4 regions of the Sporosarcina sp. NPDC096371 genome follow, and region 3 is predicted to be linked to each of the others. Evidence: predicted binding sites of a transcription regulator. Region 3 holds the regulator's gene; each other region holds the start of a gene.
The links. Region 3 encodes LexA, which represses DNA repair genes until DNA is damaged. Its sites were predicted from a motif close to CGAACATATGTTCG; they were not measured.

Region 1 (6,354 bases), 470 kb from region 3:
CGTTTGAGGTTGTTGCCGAGGGGGATGACGGCAGCGAAGTGAAGGGACTCTATGAACAATTTGAGCCTGATGTTGTACTAATGGACATTAATATGCCGCGTATGAACGGTGTCGATGCGACGGAAGAACTGATTGCGGATTTTCCGAATGCAAAAGTGATCATGCTCTCGATTCATGATGATGAATCGTATGTATCGCATGCACTAAAAACAGGGGCACTAGGCTATATGCTGAAAGAAATGGATGCGGATGCAATTGTCCAAGCCATTAAAGTGGTTGCATCGGGCGGTTCGTACCTTCATCCGAAAGTGACACATAATTTAGTTAGCGAATTCCGTCGTTTGAGCGAACGTGAACATAAAGGGTCTTTCCAACAAAATGATATCCGCCGTCCTTTCCACTTGCTCACTAAACGCGAGTGTGAAGTGTTGCAGTTATTAACGGATGGACAAAGTAACCGCACAATCGGGGAGACGTTGTTTATCTCTGAGAAAACGGTCAAGAACCACGTATCAAGCATTTTACAGAAGATGGCTGTTAATGACCGAACACAAGCGGTTGTCACAGCGATTAAAAATGGTTGGGTTGAAGTAAAGTAAATAATGAGTGAGGGCTTTCCGTTTGGAGGAGCCCTTTCATTCTGTTAAGATCAGAAAATAATTGCTTTTTAACTTATATATGTTGAATGAAAGAATCCTATCTACAACGCTTGGGGATGCCTCCCGCGATAAGCCTGCTAGAAAACCACTAGTGGGGAGGGATTGAACTGCATCCCTCCTTAGTCTTATCGCTTCGGCTACCCCAGTAAGGCGCCTTCGCTGGAGATTAGGTGAGAATCATAAGTTCAACATATATAGGTCAGTGTCTAGACTCCGGGCGCTAGTCGCTCGAGTCGCTTCAGTAGGGAGGGATTGAAGTACATCTCTCCTCCTTGCTGATAAAGGCAAAGGGCGCAATTGTCTTCGAGTCTTCCGACGTACAGGACGTACTCGTGCCAACGTTACCACAGGACATGGCGAAATTAGTCGGCCAGTAGGGAAGGATTGAAATTCATCCTTCAGGGAAGGATTGAACTCTATCCTTCCTACTTGTCGCGTCTGGCAGGCGGCCTGCGCATTTCTAGAGGAGGAAAAAAATGAAGAAAATAGTTGTTTTTTCGATGATGTCAATGTTATTGCTACTAGGTGCGTGCAGTAAGGATGAGGGGGGCGCTTCCAATGGGGGCTCTGCTACTGATGGTGAAGCGACACCTGGTTTTGGTACAATCGATCATGGGGTGGATGAGAAAAAAGTAGGCTTTAACCTGTCGGATGGCTCAATTGAAGAGGCTGCGAATGTACCGGTAGGTGAAAAAGAGAAAATTTTAGCCGTATTTACTTCGTATATTGATCGATTAAATAACAAGGATATTGATGGTTATTTTGACATCTTGTCAGATCAATCGGGGAGTTTCGATAAAGTAGAAGAGCGTTCTTATTTGGAGCAGACATTTGAGGAATATGATGTTACTCGTGAAGTTTCGGATGTAACGGTTGTGACATACAGTGAGAACGAAGCACAAGTATTTGCAAATTTACAGACTAAAATGAAACAATTGTCGAGTGGACTTGAAACGAATCCAAGTGGCAGACAGGTAACTGTTTTTACGAAGGATGATGGCGAATGGAAAGTTTCAGCCGTGCATTATCTTGGTGATGAGGCAAAAAAATAAATAATGTCAGACTCCTAGCGATCGTGGCTGGGAGTTTTTTTGTCTAGATTTCACGTAATCAAATTCCTTAATTTGTTGGTTGATAATTACGAGGTAGGGGCATATAATAAAAATACGAACTAGTGTTCTTTTAGAGGGGAGGGGCTTAAATGCCTTTAATTTCCGCAGAGGCATTGTCACACTTTGAGAATATGATTTATTTGCCGATGCTTATCACCATTTTGGAACGGGATCGAAATGTATTTGAAAAAAGTCCTTTCAAGTTGAAAGGACCTTACGTTAAACTCGTCGATGAAGCAACCAAGCTTGTACGTGCTGAGTTGAAGGCGACAAACATCTATTTACGACGCCATAATATGAACATGCTACGTGGCGAGACTGATGATACATTTACCGAATATATTTTCTTGCACGGTGGCTACGAAGAACACCGGCGTTATTTGAACGTTCGCTTGCGAAATAGAACCGAAGAGCTGTTGAGTGTTTACTTTGCGATGGCTGGATAACTAAGCATGCCACCGAGTTGTATTGCGTCTAGATCCACTAAAGAAGTTAGCCGTTGTTGCATTCTTGGCGACAACGGCTAACTGCGTTGCATTTGGCAGGTCTAGGGCTTCCTGGAAAGGTCTGCGACATCCACCGATGGTTACCTTATCCAATGGGAGCTAAATCCTCATTGGATAAAATGAATCATTCCTCTTCGAACTGGTTGAAGCCTCCAAAAGAAGACGGTCTGTTTAACTGTCTTTGCTTATGTAAAAAATTCTTTTCTAAAAGTTTAGCGAATGAAAATTGGCGGTACATCGTTGTAGCTGAAACATTTAACTTGAAAGTACGGTTATTTTCCAAAAAGATAATACTGCCCATATTGTCAGGCACGATATGATCAATCGCATTATATGAAATCCAGGTATTATGTTCAGAGTTTGGTGACATGGTAGGTAAAAAGATATAAGGTATCCCGAAATCATGTGCCACGATAATCGGTGTCTTATGACGGTTCCCAAGAGCTAGTTTTGCTGCATTGGTGGAACCACGCAAAGACCCGCCATAATAATCACAAGAACTTTTCACGATGTGGATAGGCTTTTTTGACACACGCAATTCTCCATTACGTTCAACAACAAGCGTTGATAATGTGTTACCTGTAACGATAGGCTGCAACATAAATGTGTCGAATGAGATGATGTAATTTGACGTCTGTTTTTGTCTTTTCAATTGAATCCCTCCTAATATTTAAAACATCTAATTATTATTATAAATCAGAAAATTATAAATGCAACCCTTTTCTGAACATTTGTAACTATATATACTTCAAAATCGTAAAACCTATTATATTGTAAATAAATTACATATGATAAGTCTAATTACACAATTACTAAAAGTGAAAAATGTGTACGAAATTACCTGGTGTAACATAGGTAAACTACATGCTTTGTGCTGGTTAACACCAGACGGCGGATAATAGGCCATAAAAAAACCTTCCACTCAGTTGACGAGGGAAGGCTGGTCGTTATTATTCTTGATAATCAATCGCAGCGGCGCCTAAAGTCTTTGCTGCGAGAAGCATGGCGCTTTCATCGAAGTCGAATTTTGGGTGATGATGCGGGTAGGGATCCGCAGGTTTGGCACCCGTGAAGAAAAAGGTTCCTGGTACTTTTTCAAGGTAATAGGCAAAATCCTCGCCGCCCATTTGCGGAGTGGATTCCACAACAGATTGAGCACCTGGAACACTTTCCGCTACCGTCTTCAAAAATTCAGTTTCTGTGGCATGGTTGACGACGGCTGGATACCCACGTTCAAATGTGAAATCGATGGTACAGTTATTCGCCAGTGCCGTGCCGTCCACAACGCGTTTCATCTCAAGTTCCATCAAATCGCGCACCTTTGGATCAAATGAGCGAACGGTCCCACTGAGCCTCGCAGAATCGGCTATGATATTGAAGGCGTTTTCAGCGACAAATGAACCGATAGATAAGACGGCAGAATCAATGGGATTAACACGACGGGAAACAAGTTGCTGTAAATTCATGACGAGCTGTGCGCCGATAACGATGGCATCCTTCGTCTGATGGGGAGCTGCGCCATGACCACCAGCGCCTTGAATGGTAATTGTAAAACGATCAGCTGCCGCCATGACAGGCCCCGTTAAATATTCGATGGTTCCAGAAGGCGTCAACGACCAGAGGTGGGTGCCAAAAATAACATCGACACCATCTAGGCAACCCGCTTCAATCATTGAAATGGCGCCACCTGGAGCATATTCCTCCGCATGTTGGTGGATGAAAACATATTCGCCGGCAAGATCTTCTTGTAATTCGTGAATCGCTTTTGCCACTTGGAGTAACGTAGCTGTATGTCCGTCATGACCACATGCGTGCATGACACCAGGCACCGTGGATTTGTACGGTACATCTTTTTCATCTTGGATAGGCAAAGCATCAAAATCAGCGCGCAATGCAACTGTTTTACCGGGTCTTCCGCCTTTTACGCGTGCAACGACGCCGTTACCACCTACACCATTTTGTACGTCAATGCCAAGATTTGCATAGAAATCATAGATATATTGTGCGGTTTGTTCTTCCTTAAAAGATAATTCGGGATGCATATGAAGGTGACGGCGGATGATGACCATGTCTTCAAACGCACTATCTAACTTTTCGAACAACTGATTTTTCAATGGACTGCCCCTTTCAAACAAGTTATTTCTACTATTATAACAAACATCCGAAAGGGAGCAATCGACCAATGGCAATGGTTATGCGTCGGTCTCTTTTGTCTGGGCAATATAAGTTGTCTCAAAAGCTGCTTCCGTAAAAAGATGGAGTGTACGGTCAACGCCCGCGTCTGAAGGATTCGTTAAATGTGCATCATGAAAAGAAGAAGAATTTTTCCACATGTCAAAATACGTACTAGTGGACCACTCCGTCATGACAATATAGGCGTCTGACTGAAGGGGGCGTAGCAGGCGAAAAGCGGTGAATCCGAGTGCTTCAGTAATCGTCGGCAATTGCTCCTTAAAGCTATGTTCAAATATAGGGCGGCCTTCATCCGTAACGGGAATATGATTAAGCACAAAATAACCCTCCTCTTTAAGCGTGCCCGAAGAGGCGATGACTTCATAGCGACGTGGTGTTTGGAAAACGGTTTCGCCGTTCGTTTCATGCACCAATAAGGAATCATTTCCGGCGTGCATGACAACCATCATTTCTTTTGCATGCTTCTCTCTTAACTGCTCCATAAAACCTGGTGTTCCAGATGTTATAAAAATATTCATGTCCGAAAACCTCCTTAAATTCTTCTTCTATATATCTTCCCCGATTTGGGCGATTAAAACAAATAATGGCGATTAATCGATAAAGACGCACAACTTTATGACAAGAGGGGCTAAACACTATACTTTGCATAGCGAAACGTCTATATTTGAGTACGGATAGGAACACGGAACTGCCATTATAAATGAAGGTGGGAATAGATAATATGACACAATTTAACGATACACTACTCCGCGCAGCACGGGGCGAAAAGATTGAACATACACCAGTCTGGTACATGAGACAGGCGGGACGTTCGCAGCCTGAATATTTGAAAATAAAAGAGAAATACTCATTGGAAGAAATCACGCATCAGCCTGAACTTTGCGCTTATGTGACCAAGCTGCCAGTTGACCAGTATAACGTTGATGCGGCTATTTTATATAAAGATATTGTAACGCCTTTACCAGGACTTGGCGTTGATGTGAAGATCAAGGCTGGGGTGGGTCCGGTTATCTCAAACCCAATCCGTACTGTTCAAGATGTCCATAATCTTGGCGATTTATCACCAGAGGATGACATTCCGTTTGTACTCGATACGATTAAAATGCTGACACGGGAGCAATTGACTGTTCCGCTTATCGGTTTTGCGGGTGCACCGTTTACACTTGCGAGCTATATGATTGAAGGCGGTCCTTCGAAAAGCTATAACTTAACGAAGTCGTTCATGGTATCAGAACCAGAAGCGTGGTTTGCCTTGATGGATAAACTGGCGGATATGACGATTACGTACATTACTGCACAAGTTGCAGCAGGTGCGAAAGCGATTCAAATCTTTGATTCGTGGGTAGGGGCGTTGAATGTTGCGGATTACCGTATCTTCATCAAACCTGTCATGACGCGCATTTTTACAGAACTACGTAAATTGAATGTGCCACTTATTACATTCGGCGTCGGCGCAAGCCACTTGGCGAATGAATGGCATGATTTGCCGGTAGACGTTGTGGGTCTAGATTGGCGCTTGTCCATCAAAGAAGCTGGCGAGCGAGGCATGACAAAACCGTTACAAGGTAATCTTGACCCATCGCTGCTGTTAGCAGATTGGAACATTATCGAAGAACGTGCAAAAGTGATCATCGAGCAAGGTGTAGAGCATGGAAATCATATCTTCAACTTGGGTCATGGCGTATTCCCAGATGTAAAACCTGCTACATTGAAAAAGCTTACTGAATTGATTCATAGTTATAGTGCACAGTTGCGTAAATGACGCACTGAACCCAACAAAGAGGTGAATGTGATGACGAAAAAAACAATGGGACTTTTAGTCATGGCGTACGGAACGCCGAATAAGGAAGAGGATATTGAATCGTATTACACGCATATCCGCCA
Region 2 (6,354 bases), 660 kb from region 3:
AACGGCAAAATGGCCTGGAAAACACGGTCGCGACCTTGTTTTGCAGATCCTCCAGCGGAATCACCTTCTACTAGGTACAGTTCATTCTTCGCGGCATTTCTCGATTGTGCGGGTGTTAATTTACCAGACAGTAGCGTATCTGATCTTTTCCTCTTTTTCCCAGAACGTGCATCTTCTCGTGCTTTCCGTGCCGCCTCCCGTGCTTGTTGTGCACGTATGGCTTTCCGAACGAGTGATGCACTTAAATCAGCATTTTCCTCCAGGTAATAGAACAACTTCTGAGACACGATGGAGTCCGTGACACCTCGCGCTTCACTTGTCCCAAGTTTACCTTTCGTCTGCCCCTCGAATTGCAAGATTTCCTCGGGTATACGAACGGATACAATGGCTGAAATCCCTTCACGGATATCCGAGCCCTCGAGGTTCTTATCTTTGTCTTTCAATAAACCCGTTTTCCGTGCATATTCATTAAATACACGGGTCATCGCGGTTTTTGCACCTGTTTCATGTGTTCCGCCGTCTTTTGTCCGAACGTTATTGACGAATGACAAAATGGTTTCCGAATAGCCATCACTAAATTGGAAAGCAAACTCCACTTCGATGCCATCAGATTCTCCGTCCAAATAGGCGACATTATGCAGGACATCCTTCTCTTCGTTCAAATAAGAGATAAAAGCCTCTATTCCTGTTTCATAATGAAAAACTTCGTGCTTATCTGTGCCTTCTTCTTTTAGATCAATTTTTAGGCCTTTCAATAAGAATGCAGACTCACGTAGGCGTTCGCTTAATGTATCATATTGATATTTTACGACCGAAAAAATAGATGGATCGGGTTTAAAATGAATAAGCGTCCCTTTTTCACGTGTTGTGCCAATCTCTTCGAGAGTGGTCACGGGCTTTCCACCCTGTTCAAATCGTTGACGAAACTTTTTACCGTCGCGGAAAATCGTTACTTCTAGCCATTCAGACAAAGCATTCACAACGGATGCCCCAACGCCGTGTAGTCCACCACTCGTTTTGTAGCCGCCTTGGCCAAATTTACCGCCGGCATGAAGGACTGTTAGAATAACTTCTACTGTTGGCTTTCCAGTCGCGTGTATTCCTGTCGGCATACCACGTCCGTAGTCCCGGACGCTGACACTACCGTCTGTATGAAGTGTTACATCAACTTCAGATCCAAACCCTGCTAGTGCCTCATCTACCGCATTATCAACGATTTCATAGACCAAATGGTGAAGTCCACGGGAATCGGTAGATCCTATGTACATACCGGGACGTTTACGAACCGCATCTAGACCTTCTAATACATGAATCGAATCATCATCATATTTATATGCTTCCTGTTTTTTCGTCAAATTACGACCCCCTTCAAACAAACGTTCTCTTTTATATAATCGTACTGCTTCCCCAGAAGGTTGTCAAATCAACGTTCTCGGAAGCTTGCTCAACTAATTGTATAGAAGAAGATGATTTATTGCAACGATGTTCGTTAAATGATAGTTGCTAAAACCAGATGTTTGCGCATGAACGATTCCAATCTACTTCAGCAATATTTGCCTGGATGGCAAACGATTCTCTACGTGAAGCCATTGTAGTCAACAGACGGTTCTGCTAAACTAAAATCACTATAGAACTATATAAAAGGGGTATAGAATGGAAATTATCTTACTGTTACTCATCGCTTATTTACTTGGTTCCATCCCGTCAGCACTGTGGGTTGGACAACTGTTTTACAAAATGGATATCCGCCAGCACGGTAGTGGCAATTTAGGTGCGACGAATACATTTCGCGTTTTAGGAAAAAAAGCGGGGATTGCTGTTACAATCATTGATATTTTAAAAGGTACAGCCGCTGTTGGATTGCTGGCCTTGCCTTTTTTCGAACAGACAAATGTTCACCTCCTGGTTCCAGGCATTCTTGCGGTCGTTGGACATATGTATCCCGTTTTCGCCAGTTTCAAAGGCGGCAAAGCAGTGGCCACTTCTGGTGGTGTCATTCTTGGCTATAATTGGCCTGTATTTATTTTAGTTCTTGCCACGTTCCTCATTGTATTGAAAATGACAAAAATGGTATCGCTTACTTCTATGATTGTTGCAATTGTTGGCTTCCTTTATAGTATTTTTTATTACGTTAGAACAGGCGATATCACCTTGATGGTTATGATTGGTTGCTTCGCTGTTTTCATTTTCTATCGCCACCGGGCAAATATTGGACGTATTAAAGCAGGTACCGAGCCAAAAGTGAAGTGGTTGTAATACAATGGAGACATTAACCGGAAGGATGGTGTGGGGAAATGAAGATCATCTTATCGACTGAAGCATTGAACTGGTTTAAAGAAGAAATGGCCACCGAAAAGGGCGATAGCATTCAATTTTTCGCTAGATACGGTGGTGCAAGTCCGTTGCATGAAGGATTTTCACTTGGTGTCAGAATGGAAGCCCCAGATGATGCTGCAGTTAAAACGGAACACGATGGTGTCCAGTACTATATCGAACGTCGAGATGAATGGTATTTCTTAGAGCATGACCTGCATGTTAACGTGGATCCAAAACTAGATGAACTAATTTATTCATATGAAAAAGCGTGAAGGCACAGTGCCACACGCTTTTTTTTATTTCTTAATCATTCATAGTGCATGATATCAATGTCAGTTTTGCATGTTGGTCAGTTTTCATTTTTTTAATGAATGAATAAAGAACTACGCATGTATGTTGTAGGTGGAACTGGAGGAATTAATTTTGATTGAAGCACCAGAGTATGTGTCATCACCCTGTTCTCTTCTAATTAATCTATTACTATAAGCTTAACATACCAATGTTCTGAACAGAATTACAGATACTATCAAAAAGATGTGTAACACGTTGTTAATAGCTTTGTAATCTAATTGTAAAAATCCTTGTTTAACCCATTAGGAGCAAGGATTAGGGATATACAAGCATTCAACAAGGAAATATTTCCCTAGAAGTCCTGCTACCTTTTTATGTTACTATCAATTGCGAGATCTACTACAAAAATTTTCAGGAGGAATTTTATGAAAAAACGTATAGTTACAGCTACACTCGCAGTTTGCATCAGTCTAAGTACATTAGGTGTAGTTTCCACAAATCCAGTAAATGTATCTGCTGCAACTACAACTACGCAAAACAATCAATCCGCCGTTGAAGCAAAGGCGGATCAAATAATTCAAACTGGTAAAAGTTTGATTGGGAAGGCTACTTACAGTAATACGGAGTACAAGCCTACTTACCCCTATAAATTTTCTTGTGCGACTTTCCTTATGTATATTTTCGGAGAAAACGGCGTAGATCTAGCTACGTACAATGAAGATTATATGATGCAACAAGGAACTTACGTAGCAAGAGATCAATTGCAAAAAGGGGACCTACTTTTCTTCTCTAGTAAAGGAACTAAGATTCCTGATCATGTAGCGATGTATATCGGTGATAACAAAGTGATTCAAATGGCAGACCCAACACAAAAGATTGTAATTTCTGATTTAAACAGCAAACCCTACTATAAAGACAGTTACATTACGGCTCGTAGAGTTCTGCCAAGCTTGCTCCCTTCAAATCCAGCAACAAAAGGGGATAACGTTGTTAGTCTAGCCTTTGATTTAATGAATAAAGTAACAATGGGCACGGTTAACGATGATAAAGCAATGAAGTTTACAGGCCCAGGATTCGTTAACTATGTTTATAACAAAAATGGGGTAACTCTTGGATCGACCAATATTAGTGAACAAATGAAGGTAGGAACAACAGTCTCACGAGCAAACCTAAAGAAAGGTGACTTGATCTTCTTTAGTAATACGATTGGATCAAAGACACCAGGTTTAGTTGCGATATACGCAGGGGACCACAGAATTATCATTCCAAATTCAAATGGAATCCTAACTCGAGTTCTCTTCGTTGACTATTACGATCAACGTTTTATAACAGCAAAACGTGTTTTGACTGATAAGAATACACCAATCGTCGTGCCGCCTACTGTCAGTGCTCCATCGGCTGATAAAATCGTCAACTTTGCATCATCATTAATGGGTAAAGCGAAATTTGGTTACGGTTATGATGAGAAGACTTTAACATTTACAGGTGCTGGCTTTACGTACTATGTTTATAAAAATCAAGGTATTGACCTAAAAAGTAAAATTGCCAGCCAACAGGCGAAAATCGGCAAGGCTGTTCAAAAAGCTAGCCTCCAAAAAGGGGATCTTCTTCTCTTCTCAACGGATAATAAAGGGGCAAACATTACACAAACCGGAATTTACATTGGAGGAAATCAATATATTTCTCTTTCCACTTCCGGTTCTGTTTTGAAAGAAAGTCTAAACTCAACTTGGGCTAAGAAAAACTATGTTGCAGGACGACGTGTATTTTAATTAATGGAATCATAAAGAAGCATTCATCACATATGTGGTCGAATGCTTCTTTTTATTAAATGATTTGAAAGTATACGTTTTTCACTCCATACGAGTGTCCAAGTTCCTTACGCTTTTCTTAGTCTCCCATTTTTAAACTATTCGCAAACTCGATCATGGATCGGCTTGACATGGGGCCTTTTATAAGCAGAATCGCGTCATTGTCGAGGATAGGATCTAAAAGCTCTTTAAGCCCTTTGACCTCTTTACATATATGGATAGTCGCTTTACTTCCGTCCTGAATCGCTTGTCTTGCGATTTCTTCTGCCTTGCTTCCAATCGTAATTAACGTATGAATGTTTCTTTTCGCGACCATACTGCCAATTTCGCCGTGATATTTTTTTTCAAAAGTACCCAATCTATTGATATCGCCTAATACAAGAACGACATTTTTCCCCTTTCCAATTGAATCCAGGACCTTTAATGCGGCTTCTATCGAAGTTGGGTTATTTGTCCATGTATCATCAATGATTGTACTTCCACCTACCCCATTAGAAAACTCCAAGTGCCGGGTCATGTTCTCATATGTTGCTAGACGAGTAATAGCTTCCTGTAAATCCATACCCATCTCATTTACAGCCGCTAGCGCTGCAAGTGCATTATATACTTGGTGTTCCCCGTATCCGGGTATAAACGCTTTATATGTTCTTTTATTAAAGTGGAGTCGAAAATCCATTCCATGCTTTGCGAATTTGATTGTAGATGCTCTGAAGTCTGATCGCATACCGACTCCAAAATAAATAATCTTTCCTTTGAACGAGTGTAAAGGAACCTTTTTTGTATTTTCGTCATCTGCATTTATGATTAATTTGCCGTCTTTCTTTATGCCATCCACTATTTCTGATTTGGCCTTAATATATCCTTCAAGGTTTTTACATCCATCTAAATGATGCACACCAATATTTGTAATGATTCCAATCGTTGGTTGGTAAATCATACATTGGTGTGTAATATTACCCGAATTCCCTAGTCCATGTTCAAAAACCGCTGCATCTGTCTTGTCATCAATCCCCATCAAATAAGGCAATGACCTTCGTGGTTCATTTTTGCTGCTAATGGATGCTTGGATATGACGATCCTTACTTAAGATATGTTTAATCATATCTTTCGTTGTTGTTTTACCGCATGTTCCCGTTATTGTAACGACGGGTATCGTAAAAAGACCCCGATAGTACTTGATAAATTTCCAATAAGATTGGACAAGGCTAGCCACTTTTATTACGGTCGTATTTGGCAGGGCGTTTTTCAGTTCAGCTGTAGGCTTATCTGAAATCACAAAAGCAGGGCCTTTAAGATTAATTTCTTGCCAGTTAACCGTGTCGCTTCTGCTCACAAACATAAGTGTATGCGACTCAGTAAGATCGTGGCGCTTATAATAAATGGCATTCCTTACCTTCCAATTTTCTGAACCGCAAATTAATTCACCCTGGAGTAATTTGCGTATGTCTCCCACTAATAATGGTTTCAATACGATGCCTCCTCTCCTCTAGATATAGTATGAAAAGCAAATTTTTAATGTATGGGTACTGAATCATTTCTTGCTATTACCTGGCGTTTAACAATCTAAAGAGCTAGCTATAGTCGTCGTGGATCAGTATTGAAGATACTAAGCTAATTTCTTTTCGCTTTTAATATATTCGCATAGATTGTTTTGTCTTCCAGCTTATAAAACATAGAGAGGTCTGGGTTGTCATTTCCTTCAATTATCCATATATCGCCCCGATAAGTAATTCCAATATCAAAGCCGATGATCTTTATGCCTAATTTGTTTTTTTCAAGCCTTCTGGCAGCAATAATACAGATCTCTTCAATTTCTTCTTCAAGTACATCGATATCTACCCATGACATGTTTGAGTTCTGAATGGCATTCTCCAATGATAATAACTCCTGGGCTGCATTGGTAATGAAAAAACCCTCGCCAGCTACTTTCACAATC
Region 3 (6,354 bases):
GATGAACAAGATGCCAGAAGTAATTGCAATCGTCGGACCAACGGCGTCGGGAAAAACAGCCCTAAGTGTAGAACTTGCGAAAGCGATTGGTGGCGAAGTCATTAATGGTGATGCGATGCAAGTCTACAAGGAGCTTGATATTGGTACAGCGAAAATTACAATAGAAGAAATGGATGGGATTCCCCATCATTTGTTTGATGTGAAAGAACCGGATGAATCTTTTTCAGTTGCCGAATACCAAACGGCAGTACGACACTGGATCAAAGATATTCAAGAGCGTGGCAAAACACCGATTATAGCGGGGGGAACAGGCCTGTATGTGCAATCGGTGTTGTATGATTTTCGTTTTACTGAAGAGGCGGCGGATCTTGCTGTTAGGGAACGGCTCGAGCAGGAACTAGCGGACAAAGGTGCGGATGTTCTGTATGAACGGCTCGTGTCCATCGATCCGGCAGGTGCTGAAAAGATTCACCCTAATAATCACCGTAGGCTTGTTCGCGCACTTGAAATCATTGAAGTGACTGGAAAAACAAAAGGCGACCACGAAGAAAATGTGGGACATGCTCCTCTTTATGATCATCTTATTGTAGGCCTGGAAATGGACCGTGATGTGCTGTATGAACGAATTGATCGACGTGTGGACATCATGATGGACAAAGGGTTATGGGATGAAGCGCAAGCATTATGGGATGCGGGCATTCGTGACATGCAGTCCGTTCAGGCGATTGGCTACAAAGAACTTCATCAAAGTATCGAGGGTAAGCTATTGCTGGAAGAGGCCGTTGAGTTGATGAAGAAAAACACACGCAATTATGCCAAACGGCAAATGACGTATTTCCGCAATAAGTTGGATGTGGAATGGTTTGACGCGAAATTGGGGACTGCAGAAATTGTTAAGGGAATTTTGGAAATTATGCAGGATTTCGACTATTTAAAGCGAATAAGATAAAGGGAGTAGGAGAAATATTAGCACACCAACAGGAGGATTCTGCGTATGGCACAGGGGAACATGCAAGAAACTTTTTTGAACTCGTTACGAAAGAATAACACATTTGTAACGGTATTTTTACTCAATGGATTTCAATTGAAAGGGCTTATTAAATCGTATGACAATTATACGGTTTTACTTGAATCGGAAGGCAAGCAACAATTGATTTACAAACATGCGATTTCGACATATGTCCCGGCGAAACCAGTGATTTTAAAAGAGGAAGTGTAAGACAGAAAAGCGGAATTAGGAGAAGGACTCCTAGTTCCGTTTTTTTGTTTTTACGATATCAATATATGAGAATTGCTCCAAACGCTATTTTTAAAAAAATAAATTTGATTTTTTCATGCTGGATAATTGCAAAAGGACATTCACCAAAATCGTTAGAGAGTATGAAATCCAATGAAAACCTATTTTTGTTTCCTGCGGTAACGGAATTAATTTAGAAACGGTTAGTTTCTGCCTATACTAATGGAATGAAAAAAGCGGAACAGGGGTAGATTCCTTGTTTCGCTTTAAGATGGCTGGATTTTTCGTAGCGGTAATTTCCAATGAAAAATAAATGACAAAATACGCAAACCCGCAGTGAAAATGAGCAATAAGTAAAGCGCCCAATCTCCGGAAAAAATCCCGAGTCCGACAAGCAGTCCAGCAAGCGCAGCCCAGATGGCATAGATTTCTTCTTGAAAAACAAGAGGCCTCCTACCTGCCAACAAATCGCGGATTACGCCTCCTCCTGCTCCCGTCAGAACGGCTGCAACGATAACAGCATTAAGCGGCATGTCGAGCTGAATGGCCAGCATCGCACCTTGAATCGCGAAGGCAGCCAAACCGACCGCGTCAAAATACGTTCCCCATCTTGTCCAGTGGGTTAGTAGATGCCTTGAAAAGAAGAAAATCGTCACGATTAAAACAGTTGCAACGATAAATAAAAATTGTTGGTCCCATAGAACGGATACAGGAACACCGATTAATAGATTGCGGACAGCTCCTCCACCGAATGCAGTGACTATACCTAATATATAAACGCCAAAAATGTCATATTCCTCTTCCATTGCAATAATCGCGCCAGAAATGGCAAACGCCGCGGTACCTATGAAACTAAATACATCCCACGCCAATACGCTTCCCCCATTCAAACTATCATTCTGCATTCTACCAGATTGGATGTATTTATCAATAAAAAGCTACGTAATCGTTGACCTATGTGGACAGACTGATAAGATAATGAAGTGACTATTTAACGGAATGAGGAATTCAGATGATATTGAATGAACAAGATGAGTTGTTACTAGAGAAGGCGGAAGTGATTGAAGACAAGCTTGCTCCGTTTTTTAAAGATGTTGAAAAAATAGCTTTTTACAATCAACGGAAAGTGCTAGCAGCATTCCGTAAAAATATGGTCAGTGATTTTCATCTAACGGGATCTACAGGGTATGGTTACGATGATAGTGGTCGTGACGTGTTGGAACAGGTCTACGCCGACGTTTTTGGGGCGGAATCTTGCCTAGTGCGCAATCAAATTATTTCGGGAACACATGCCATTTCCATCAGTCTTTTTGGTATTCTTCGCCCTGGTGATGAGCTACTGTATATCACGGGAAAACCGTATGATACTTTGGAATCCATCGTTTCCGGCAAAGGGAAAGACACGGGTTCTTTGCAAGATTACGGCATTTCGTATAAACATATCGATTTGAACGAAGACGGGACGGTCAATTTCGATGAAGTGGTTAAACATATGCATAGTAAGACGAAAATGATTGGCATACAGCGTTCGAAAGGTTACTCGGATCGCCCATCCTTCATGGTCGATGAAATCGGTGAAATGGTCCGTCGCGTGAAGGCCGTCAATCCTGACGTTGTCGTATTTGTCGATAATTGCTACGGGGAATTCGTGGAAGATAAAGAACCGATGGAAGTGGGCGCTGATTTAATGGCGGGCTCACTCATTAAAAATCCAGGGGGCGGGCTTGTGCGTACAGGCGGCTACATCGCAGGGCGTGCTGATCTTGTTGAACAATGCGCTTACCGAATGACGTCGCCTGGACTTGGGGCGGAAGCAGGGGCATCGCTCGATACACTTCTTGAAATGTACCAAGGCTTTTTCCTTGCGCCACACGTCGTCAGCCAAGCGGTGAAAGGTGCATTGTTTACCGCAGCACTGCTCGAAGATTTTGGCCTTCAGACGTCGCCACATTATACGACAAAAAGGACGGATCTGATTCAATCTGTTTCCTTTAAAAATGCCGATCAAATGATTGCTTTCTGTCGGACAATCCAAGCCAATTCGCCTATCAATGCGCATTATGCACCTGAGCCATCGTATATGCCTGGCTATACGGACGATGTCATCATGGCGGCCGGAACATTCATCCAAGGTTCCAGCATCGAATTGACGGCTGATGGCCCTATCAGACCGCCATACACGGCTTATGTCCAAGGTGGACTGACGTACGAACACGTAAAAGCAGCGGTGTTATCCTCTGTTGAGAAACTGGTTCGTGAAAACTTGATTGAACAATAAGTACAAGAACGTTTTCATCCAACTAAAAAAGAGCTGTTCCCATCGCGAAGGGGAACGGCTCTTTTGCATGGATACAATTAGTGAATTAAGCGGTAAACACCGACAACTTTACCAAGAATGGAAACGTTGTCAACGATGATTGGATCCATCGATGAGTTTTCCGGTTGAAGGCGGAAATAGTCTTTTTCTTTGAAGAAACGTTTCACCGTTGCTTCATCGTCTTCTGTCATTGCAACAACGATTTCACCATTGTTCGCCGTTTGCTGCTGCTTGACGACAACATGGTCACCGTTTAGGATTCCAGCTTCAATCATACTACTTCCGACAATTTCAAGCATGAAGAGCTTGTCTTCCGTTGTCCCGAATGATTCTGGCAACGGGAAGTACTCTTCGATATTTTCAATTGCGGTAATTGGCAGACCTGCTGTTACTTTCCCAACAAGCGGTACGTGGAGGACGCCTGGCTTCATCGATTCAAGCCCTTCAGGGTCAAGTACTTCAATGGCTCTTGGTTTCGTTGGATCTCGTCTGATGAACCCTTTGCTTTCCAAACGGGCAAGATGGCCGTGAACGGTCGAACTTGACGCTAGACCTACCGCTTCACCAATTTCCCTCACGGATGGCGGATATCCTTTTTTCTTTACTTCATCTTTAATGAATGCCAGGATGTCTTCCTGCCTCTTCGAAATTTTCTTCAATACATTCACCTCTTAACTAGTATTCTACTATCTTCTAAAAGTCGTGAGAAGATCGAGTTATTTTAATAAGTAGAGTATATCACCTTTACGAACAGATGGCAAACACAGGTTCTAAAAAAACTGTTGACATTTGATTTCTGATTTCCTATACTGGGAACAAGTATTCCGAACAAACATTCTAGAGGGGGAATTCAAATGACTTTTATTAAAAATAACAGCTATATTTTACTACTTATCACTTTATGTATGGGATTTGCACTTATAGGTATCATGAAATCTGGAAAAGAGCAAAATATGACGGAAGTCACAATTATGGAAGGAGATACATTGTGGGATCTTGCTCATCATCATGCTGACAATATGCCTAAAGAAAAGTGGATGAAAGAAGTCATGAGACTAAATGACCTGCCGACTGTTACAATCAAAACAGGAGAAGATTTGATTCTTCCTACACGACACAATCAGGACAATCAAACCATCATACAAATTGCAGGTGATAATCGGTGAATGAACGTAAAAAGAAATGCGTCATCTATTGCCGGGTGAGTACGGAAAAAGATGCGCAGGAACTGTCGCTTGTGCGGCAACAAGAGGAACTTGTGGATTTGGCAGCTGAACTCGGTCTTGAACCTATAGGGACATTCGAGGACAAGCATAGCGGTTTCGATATTGATCGTGAGGGGTTGCTCAGTTTGCTCGATTTCATTCGCGATGAGGAAGTCGATGCGGTGCTCATTCAGGATGAGACCAGACTAGGGCGTGGTAATGCACGAATGGCGGTGTTACATCTGTTGGCGAAAACAGATACAGCTATCTATTCGCGTAATGATAGCGGGCCGATTGCGCTTAACGAAATGGATACGATGTTGCTAGAAATTTTGGCGATTGTCGAAGAATATCAACGCAAATTACATAATGCAAAAATTAAACGTGGCATGAAACGTGCAGTAAGGGAAGGCTATCGTCCTGAACGTAATTTGAAAAATAGAGGTAATGCAGAAGGGCGCGAACGAATTGAAGTACCCATCCATGAAATCGTTGCACTTCGCGACAAAGAACTAACGTTCGAAGAAATTACAAGCGTGTTAAATGGACTTGGACATGATATTAGCAAAGCGACCGTCCATCGTCGATTTAAAGAATATGAATTAGAGCAGGAAGGCTGATTGGTTGCACTTTCTGCTCTTTTTGTATACCTTTTATGTAATCACGAAACAAAATGGAGGAAAACACATGCTTTCACCAGAAAAAATTAAACGAATCAACGAGTTATCGAAAAAATCGAAATCAACAGGCCTTACATTAGAAGAGGCAAAAGAACAAACACTTCTACGTAAAGAGTATCTGGAAACGTTCAGATCATCGATGCGCGGTACAATTGAACACGTTAAAATCATCGACCCGGATGGCAATGATGTGACGCCAGACAAGGTGAAACAGGCGCGCAATAGTAAATACCTAAACTGACCTTTGCATTCACTGCGCGAATTGTCTAAACTAGAGATTGTAGAAAAATAGATTTAATGGGAGAGGAAGTACACAATGACTCAACAGATTGACCAGTTAGCTATTAACACGATCCGTACATTATCTATCGATGCAATTGAAAAAGCGAATTCTGGACACCCGGGATTACCGATGGGTGCTGCACCAATGGCCTACACGCTTTGGACAAAACACATGCACCATAATCCTTCAAATCCACAGTGGTTCAACCGAGATCGCTTCGTCCTCTCCGCTGGACATGGTTCAGCACTTCTTTATAGCCTGCTTCACCTTGCTGGCTATGGTCTTCCTATGGAAGAACTTAAACAGTTTAGACAATGGGGTTCTTTAACACCAGGTCACCCAGAATACGGCCATACAGTTGGCGTTGAAGCAACAACAGGCCCACTAGGACAAGGGATTGGTATGGCAGTTGGTATGGCAATGGCAGAAAAGCACCTTGCCGCTACATACAATCAACCAAGCTTTGACGTTGTCGACCACTATACGTATGCACTTTGTGGAGATGGCGATCTAATGGAAGGTGTTGCAGCAGAAGCGATTTCTCTTGCAGGACACTTACAATTAGATAAACTGATTGTCCTTTACGATAGTAATGACATTTCACTTGACGGCGATTTGGGCATGTCTTTCTC
Region 4 (6,354 bases), on a different contig from region 3:
AAAGAATAGGCAAGGTTAAATTTATCCAGCAGACGTAAAAAAAGTTGCCGAATGAAATGAAGCTCCAGCGGATACCAAACTAATTATAGCTTCGTGCGAATACCTGCAGCGAACTCTGCAATACGTTCCGCAGTAAATTCTGTTGCATTCGTCTTAACAGAAGGTTGGAATCCATCTGTCTCATCATAGCGAGGGATGAAATGCAAGTGGAAATGGAACACGGCTTGTCCGGCAAACGTTCCGTTATTTTGCAGTAAATTCATTCCCAGTGGGCTAAATTCGTCTTTGATAGCATTGGCAATTTTCGGTGCTACGGCGAATAGATGGGATGCCTCTTGTGCCGACATGTCATAGATATCGTTACAATGCGTTTTAGGAATGAGTAGGACATGTCCTTTTGTCGCTGGCATAATATCCATGAAGGCAAAAACGTGCTCATCCTCATAGACTTTCATGCTTGGTATCGTTCCTTCAATGATTTTACAAAAAATACATTCAGTCATTTTGGCACTTCCTTTCATTAATGAGACAAGTGTAGCATAATTTTAAATGATGCCAAGTGGTCCAAGCTGTGTAAGGGGTAAGCATTTTGCGACGTTTTTTGTTAAACTAAGGGAAAGAATGGGGGATGGAAATGACGATTTTGGAGATGAAAGATGTAACGGGCGGTTATACACGTAAACCTGTCCTGCATGATTTATCGTTTACGATTGGAAACGGTGAGCTTGTAGGTTTGATAGGCTTGAACGGGGCCGGTAAAAGTACAACGATTAAACATATTATTGGATTGATGAACCCACATAGCGGCGAAATCCGAGTAAACGGTGTGACATTTAGTGAGGATCCTGAAACGTATCGCAAGGCGTTCACCTATATTCCTGAAACGCCGATTCTTTATGAGGAATTGACGCTTAGGGAGCATCTTGAAATGACAGCGATGGCATATGGACTGGACGAAGAGCTATTTGAGGCCCGCTCAGAAATCTTGTTACATGAATTTCGAATGGAAAAACGATTGAACTGGTTCCCAGCGCATTTCTCAAAAGGGATGCGACAAAAAGTAATGATTATGTGTGCGTTCCTCGTCAATCCTTCTTTGTATATTATTGATGAACCATTTGTCGGTCTGGATCCACTTGGTATTAAATCTCTCCTTGAACAGATGACTGAGCGGAAAAACAATGGGGCATCCGTCCTCATGTCAACCCACGTTTTGTCAACGGCAGAAAAGCATTGTGATCGAATTATTTTGCTCCACGACGGACGGGTGCGGGCAGAAGGTACAATGGATGATTTAAGAAAAGCCTTCGGACGTCCAGGTGCGTCTTTGGACGATCTGTACATTGCGATGACAGAGGAAGCTGACAATGAATAATTTGCGTGACATCTGGGGAACACGGTTCGTCCATTACATAACCGAACTCCAAAAGTATTTAAAGTATGTGTTTACGGGTCACTTAGCGATTGTGTTCGTCTTTACAATTGGAGCGGGGGGCTATGCATACAGTGAATGGCTGAAGGAAGTACCAGCAAACTTTCCAGCAGCACTACTAACGGCAGTGATTCTTGGGGCGGCGCTCTCCTTTTCAACACCTGTAACGCTGTTGAAACCAGCAGATACCGTTTATTTTTTGCCACTTGAAAAGAAACTTCCCATGTACCTCAAACGATCTTTGAGTTGGACATTTTTTTCACAGCTGCCTTTGCCATTCGTATTGTATATCGTCGCCTTACCGCTATTGTCTGCGACTGGAACTGGGACAAAGCTTGCGTATATAGGCATCGCAATTTGCATGGTACTGATCAAGTGGGTATTTGTCTTATCTGAATATAACTTCCGGCATGCTCTTGACGGTACAAAGGTCTGGGGCGACCGTTTTGTTCGATTTTTATTGGCTGGACTTTTCATTTTTAACGGTCTTGTTGCTAGTCCGTGGAACCTTCCGATTATCGGCGTGTTAATTGGACTGTACGCCTTTTATTGGGGGAGGCGGAGAAATGAAAAACCGTTCCCATACGACCATTTTATTGAACTTGAACAAAATCGGATGATGCGCTTTTACCGTTTCGCCAACTATTTCACGGATGTTCCGCATCTTAAAGGTTCAGTCAGTAGACGTGGCTGGCTCGGACTGTTATTCGGTACTCCGAAGTTCGGACAAACGGTTCCACAAGCTTATCTAGTGAGACGCACATTTATCCGAACGGATGATATTTTCTGGCTGTGGGTTAGGCTGACTGCGTTGTCTGCGCTCGGGGCGCTGTTCATTCCATTTCCGATTGTTGTCTTCATTTTTGCTGGTGCGCTTGCATTCGCTTCGGCCGTGCAACTTATCCATGCATTGCGTGCAGGAGACGAATTCCGAATGGATATGCTATTCCCTGAAAAGGAAGACACACGTCCTGCAGCGATTAGAAAAACGGTCCGTGCGGTTCAATGGATTCAGGCGGCAGTGGTTTTGGTTAGTGCGCTATTCCTTTACGGCATTGCCACGACACCATTCCTAATAGCGGCGGTCATTCTAATCATATCTGAAGCAACCATTCGTTTGACGGGGGAAAAGAAAGAGTTCGATTGAAAGAGGCTGTTCCGATCGCAAGTCGGGACGGCTTTTTGGCTGTCACAAAAATTAAAAATAGAATATTCCCAAAAACCTTGCAACTTACCTCTGAAAATAGATATAATAAATAAAAGGCGTCAGGGGTGAGCGAGATGGAAAATAATTATTCATATGCAGAGTTTTTGAAAGCCGTTGGGAAAAATAGTTCATCACTCCAATCGGAAAAACTGTTGAATGACATTTACATGGACCTATTCCTAAACCATATTCATCGGCAACAAACCATGGAGCGACTCATGGAATTGATCGATCTTTCGCTTGATTGTCGTGATGAACAGACATTTCAGCTCTATTCGGAAAGTCTAAAAAAATTAGTAGAAGTTCAATAAAAAAGTGAGGACGCTGCATGAAGCGATATGCGGCGTTTTTTTTATACATATATCGAAAAACGTACGTTCGTTTTTATTCGTGAAAACCGGCAAGGTATGGTAAAGTAAAAGTAATTCTTCTTTGGGAGGGCATGACCATTATGGTTCAAAAATTTAACTTGCAAGCCCCTTATACGCCACAAGGTGATCAGCCTTTTGCCATTGCTAAACTAGTGGAAGGTCTTAGCAAAGGTGAAAAACATCAGACGCTACTCGGTGCGACTGGGACAGGGAAAACGTTCACGGTATCGAACGTCGTAAAAGAAATCAATAAACCAACCCTGGTCATCGCCCATAACAAAACGTTAGCGGGTCAATTATATAGTGAATTTAAAGAGTTTTTTCCAGACAATGCAGTCGAATACTTTGTGAGTTACTACGATTACTATCAACCAGAAGCCTATGTACCGCATACGGATACGTTTATCGAAAAAGATGCCAGTATCAATGATGAAATTGATAAGCTGCGGCACTCCGCTACATCTGCGTTATTTGAACGCAATGATGTGCTGATCGTCGCATCCGTTTCCTGTATTTATGGCCTTGGTTCTCCGGAGGAATACCGTGAACTCGTTGTCTCGCTTCGCACAGGGATGGAAATTGGGCGTAACGAATTGCTGCGTAAATTTGTCGACATTCAATATGAACGCAATGACATTAGCTTTACGCGCGGGACATTCCGTGTAAGAGGTGACGTGGTGGAGATTTTCCCCGCATCTCGGGATGAGCGCTGCATGCGCATCGAATTTTTTGGAGATGAAATTGATCGGATACGTGAAGTCGATGCACTGACAGGTGAAATTCTGGGCGAACGTGATCATATCGCCATCTTCCCGGCCTCCCACTTCGTGACACGCGAGGAAAAGATGGTCCAGGCCATTGACAATATTGAAGTTGAATTGGAAGAACGATTGAAAGAATTACGTGGACAAGACAAACTGCTTGAAGCGCAACGCCTAGAACAGCGGACACGCTACGACCTTGAAATGATGCGGGAAATGGGTTTTTGTTCAGGCATCGAAAACTATTCTCGTCATCTTACTTTGCGTCCTGCGGGTGCAACACCGTATACCTTGCTTGACTATTTCCCAGATGATTTTCTAATTGTTGTCGACGAAAGTCATGTGTCGTTACCGCAAATTAGGGGTATGTTTAATGGTGACCAGGCACGAAAAAATGTCTTAGTGGAACACGGTTTCCGTTTGCCTTCTGCACTTGATAATCGGCCACTCACCTTTACAGAGTTTGAAGGCCATGTGAAAGAAGCGATATATGTTTCGGCAACACCGGGGCCTTATGAAATTGAGCATACACCTGAAATGATTGAGCAGATTATTCGTCCGACAGGGCTTCTTGATCCAACAATTGACGTACGTCCGATTGAAGGACAGATCGATGATTTGATAGATGAAATACATGAACGAAGGAAGAAGAACGAACGGGTTCTCATTACGACGTTGACGAAGAAGATGTCGGAAGATTTGACCGACTATTTAAAAGACATCGGGATTAAGGTGCAGTATCTCCATTCCGAAATCAAGACGCTTGAACGAATTGAAATCATTCGGGAGCTGCGAATGGGCACTTATGACGTCCTTGTAGGCATTAACCTGCTGAGGGAAGGCATTGATATTCCCGAGGTGTCTCTCGTGACGATTCTTGACGCGGACAAGGAAGGTTTCCTTCGTTCGGAACGGGCGCTTATCCAAACAATCGGTCGAGCGGCACGTAATTCCAATGGCCATGTCGTGATGTATGCGGATCGGATGACCGACTCAATGATCAAAGCGATTGATGAAACAGACCGGCGTCGTGCTATTCAAAAAGCTTACAATGACAAGCATGGGATCACGCCGACGACCATCAAAAAAGAAATTCGAGATGTCATTCGTGCCACACAGGTGGCAGAAGAAGTTGTCTCTTATGTTGATAAAGTAACAAAAGGTAAGAAACTCACGAAAGACGAGAAGGCTAGCCTACTTGTATCGCTTGAAAAAGAAATGAAAGAAGCGGCAAAAGCACTCGACTTCGAACGTGCTGCGGAACTGAGAGATACAATTTTGGAACTGAAGGTTGAGGGGTAAGAATGATGAAAAACAATGAAATCGTCATACAAGGGGCAAGGGCACATAATCTAAAAAATATTGACGTGACGATACCGCGTGATCAATTAGTCGTGATGACAGGTTTATCGGGGTCTGGAAAGTCCTCTCTTGCATTCGATACCATTTACGCAGAAGGACAACGCAGATATGTTGAGTCACTATCGGCATACGCCCGCCAGTTTTTAGGGCAAATGGACAAGCCAGATGTCGATGTAATAGAAGGACTATCGCCGGCTATTTCCATTGACCAGAAAACGACGAGTCGCAATCCGCGCTCTACAGTAGGGACTGTTACGGAAATTTACGACTACCTGCGTTTACTCTTCGCGCGTGTTGGCAAGCCAATTTGTCCAGTCCATGGAACGGAAATTTCATCCCAAACGATTCAACAAATGGTCGATCGTTTGATGCAATTACCTGAACGTTCCCGTATTCAAGTGCTGGCCCCAATCGTTTCGGGTCGCAAAGGCACGCATGTGAAATTAATAGAAGATATCAAGAAACAAGGCTATGTGCGTATTCGAGTAAATGGTGAAATCATCGACCTAGACGATAATATTGAGTTGAATAAAAACAAAAAGCACAATATCGCAGTCGTCATTGACCGCATTGTCATGAAAGAAGACATCGCGGCGCGTTTAAGTGATTCCTTGGAATCGGCGCTACGACTTGCAGAAGGAACTGTGTTAATCGATGTGATGGACGGGGAAGAGCTGTTATTTAGTGAGCATCATGCCTGCCCATTATGTGGATTTTCAATCGGAGAGTTAGAACCGCGTATGTTTTCATTTAACAGTCCGTTTGGTGCCTGTTCAGATTGTGACGGTCTAGGAACGAAGCAGGAAGTCGATCCGGATCTTGTCATTCCTGATTCATCGAAATCATTGAAAGAGCATGCCATTGCTCCGTGGGAACCGACGAGTTCACAATACTATCCGGAATTATTAAAAACAGTCGCGGATCATTTTGGAATTTCGCTGGATGTCCCTGTCAGTGAACTACCGGATGCTGAGCTCGATAAAATCCTAAATGGCTCCCAAGACGAAAAAATCCGATTCCGCTATACAAACGAATTTGGAGGTACGCGTGATAGCAATATTTATTTTGAAGGGGTTTTGGCGAATATCGAGCGTCGCTTTAAAGAAACGTCTTCAGATTATGTCCGCGAACAAATGGAGAAATATATGGCGCAACGGCCTTGTCCGACATGTGCTGGTTATCGATTAAAAGAGGAAACACTCGCTGTGAAAGTAAATGGGG

Region 1: the regulator LexA is predicted to act here: its motif matches at 1,827-1,840, upstream of ACIQ0H_RS00280 (YhjD family protein).
Region 2: the regulator LexA is predicted to act here: its motif matches at 1,370-1,383, upstream of parE (DNA topoisomerase IV subunit B).
Region 4: the regulator LexA is predicted to act here: its motif matches at 3,007-3,020, upstream of uvrB (excinuclease ABC subunit UvrB).

The regions. Positions count from the first base shown of each region.
Region 1 covers NZ_JBIWFE010000001.1:68,955-75,308, forward strand. Annotated here, with positions in the region: gene ACIQ0H_RS00270 (response regulator) at 1-599, shown strand, start outside; gene ACIQ0H_RS00275 (nuclear transport factor 2 family protein) at 1,136-1,711, shown strand; gene ACIQ0H_RS00280 (YhjD family protein) at 1,861-2,217, shown strand; gene ACIQ0H_RS00285 (competence protein ComK) at 2,402-2,929, opposite strand; gene ACIQ0H_RS00290 (M20 family metallopeptidase) at 3,228-4,391, opposite strand; gene ACIQ0H_RS00295 (antibiotic biosynthesis monooxygenase family protein) at 4,470-4,988, opposite strand; gene hemE (uroporphyrinogen decarboxylase) at 5,192-6,232, shown strand; gene hemH (ferrochelatase) at 6,263-6,354, shown strand, end outside.
Region 2 covers NZ_JBIWFE010000001.1:1,194,148-1,200,501, reverse strand. Annotated here, with positions in the region: gene parE (DNA topoisomerase IV subunit B) at 1-1,355, opposite strand, end outside; gene plsY (glycerol-3-phosphate 1-O-acyltransferase PlsY) at 1,654-2,256, shown strand; gene ACIQ0H_RS05815 (HesB/YadR/YfhF family protein) at 2,295-2,588, shown strand; gene ACIQ0H_RS05810 (C40 family peptidase) at 3,033-4,379, shown strand; gene ACIQ0H_RS05805 (Mur ligase family protein) at 4,498-5,886, opposite strand; gene ACIQ0H_RS05800 (YheC/YheD family protein) at 6,030-6,354, opposite strand, start outside.
Region 3 covers NZ_JBIWFE010000001.1:535,561-541,914, forward strand. Annotated here, with positions in the region: gene ACIQ0H_RS02465 (alpha/beta fold hydrolase) at 1-5, shown strand, start outside; gene miaA (tRNA (adenosine(37)-N6)-dimethylallyltransferase MiaA) at 2-949, shown strand; gene hfq (RNA chaperone Hfq) at 995-1,219, shown strand; gene ACIQ0H_RS02480 (trimeric intracellular cation channel family protein) at 1,504-2,109, opposite strand; gene ACIQ0H_RS02485 (methionine gamma-lyase family protein) at 2,250-3,515, shown strand; gene lexA (transcriptional repressor LexA) at 3,593-4,213, opposite strand; gene yneA (cell division suppressor protein YneA) at 4,409-4,720, shown strand; gene ACIQ0H_RS02500 (YneB family resolvase-like protein) at 4,717-5,379, shown strand; gene ACIQ0H_RS02505 (DUF896 domain-containing protein) at 5,447-5,680, shown strand; gene tkt (transketolase) at 5,756-6,354, shown strand, end outside.
Region 4 covers NZ_JBIWFE010000005.1:53,645-59,998, forward strand. Annotated here, with positions in the region: gene ACIQ0H_RS14195 (HIT family protein) at 84-503, opposite strand; gene ACIQ0H_RS14200 (ABC transporter ATP-binding protein) at 635-1,375, shown strand; gene ACIQ0H_RS14205 (ABC transporter permease) at 1,368-2,579, shown strand; gene ACIQ0H_RS14210 (IDEAL domain-containing protein) at 2,714-2,950, shown strand; gene uvrB (excinuclease ABC subunit UvrB) at 3,091-5,073, shown strand; gene uvrA (excinuclease ABC subunit UvrA) at 5,079-6,354, shown strand, end outside.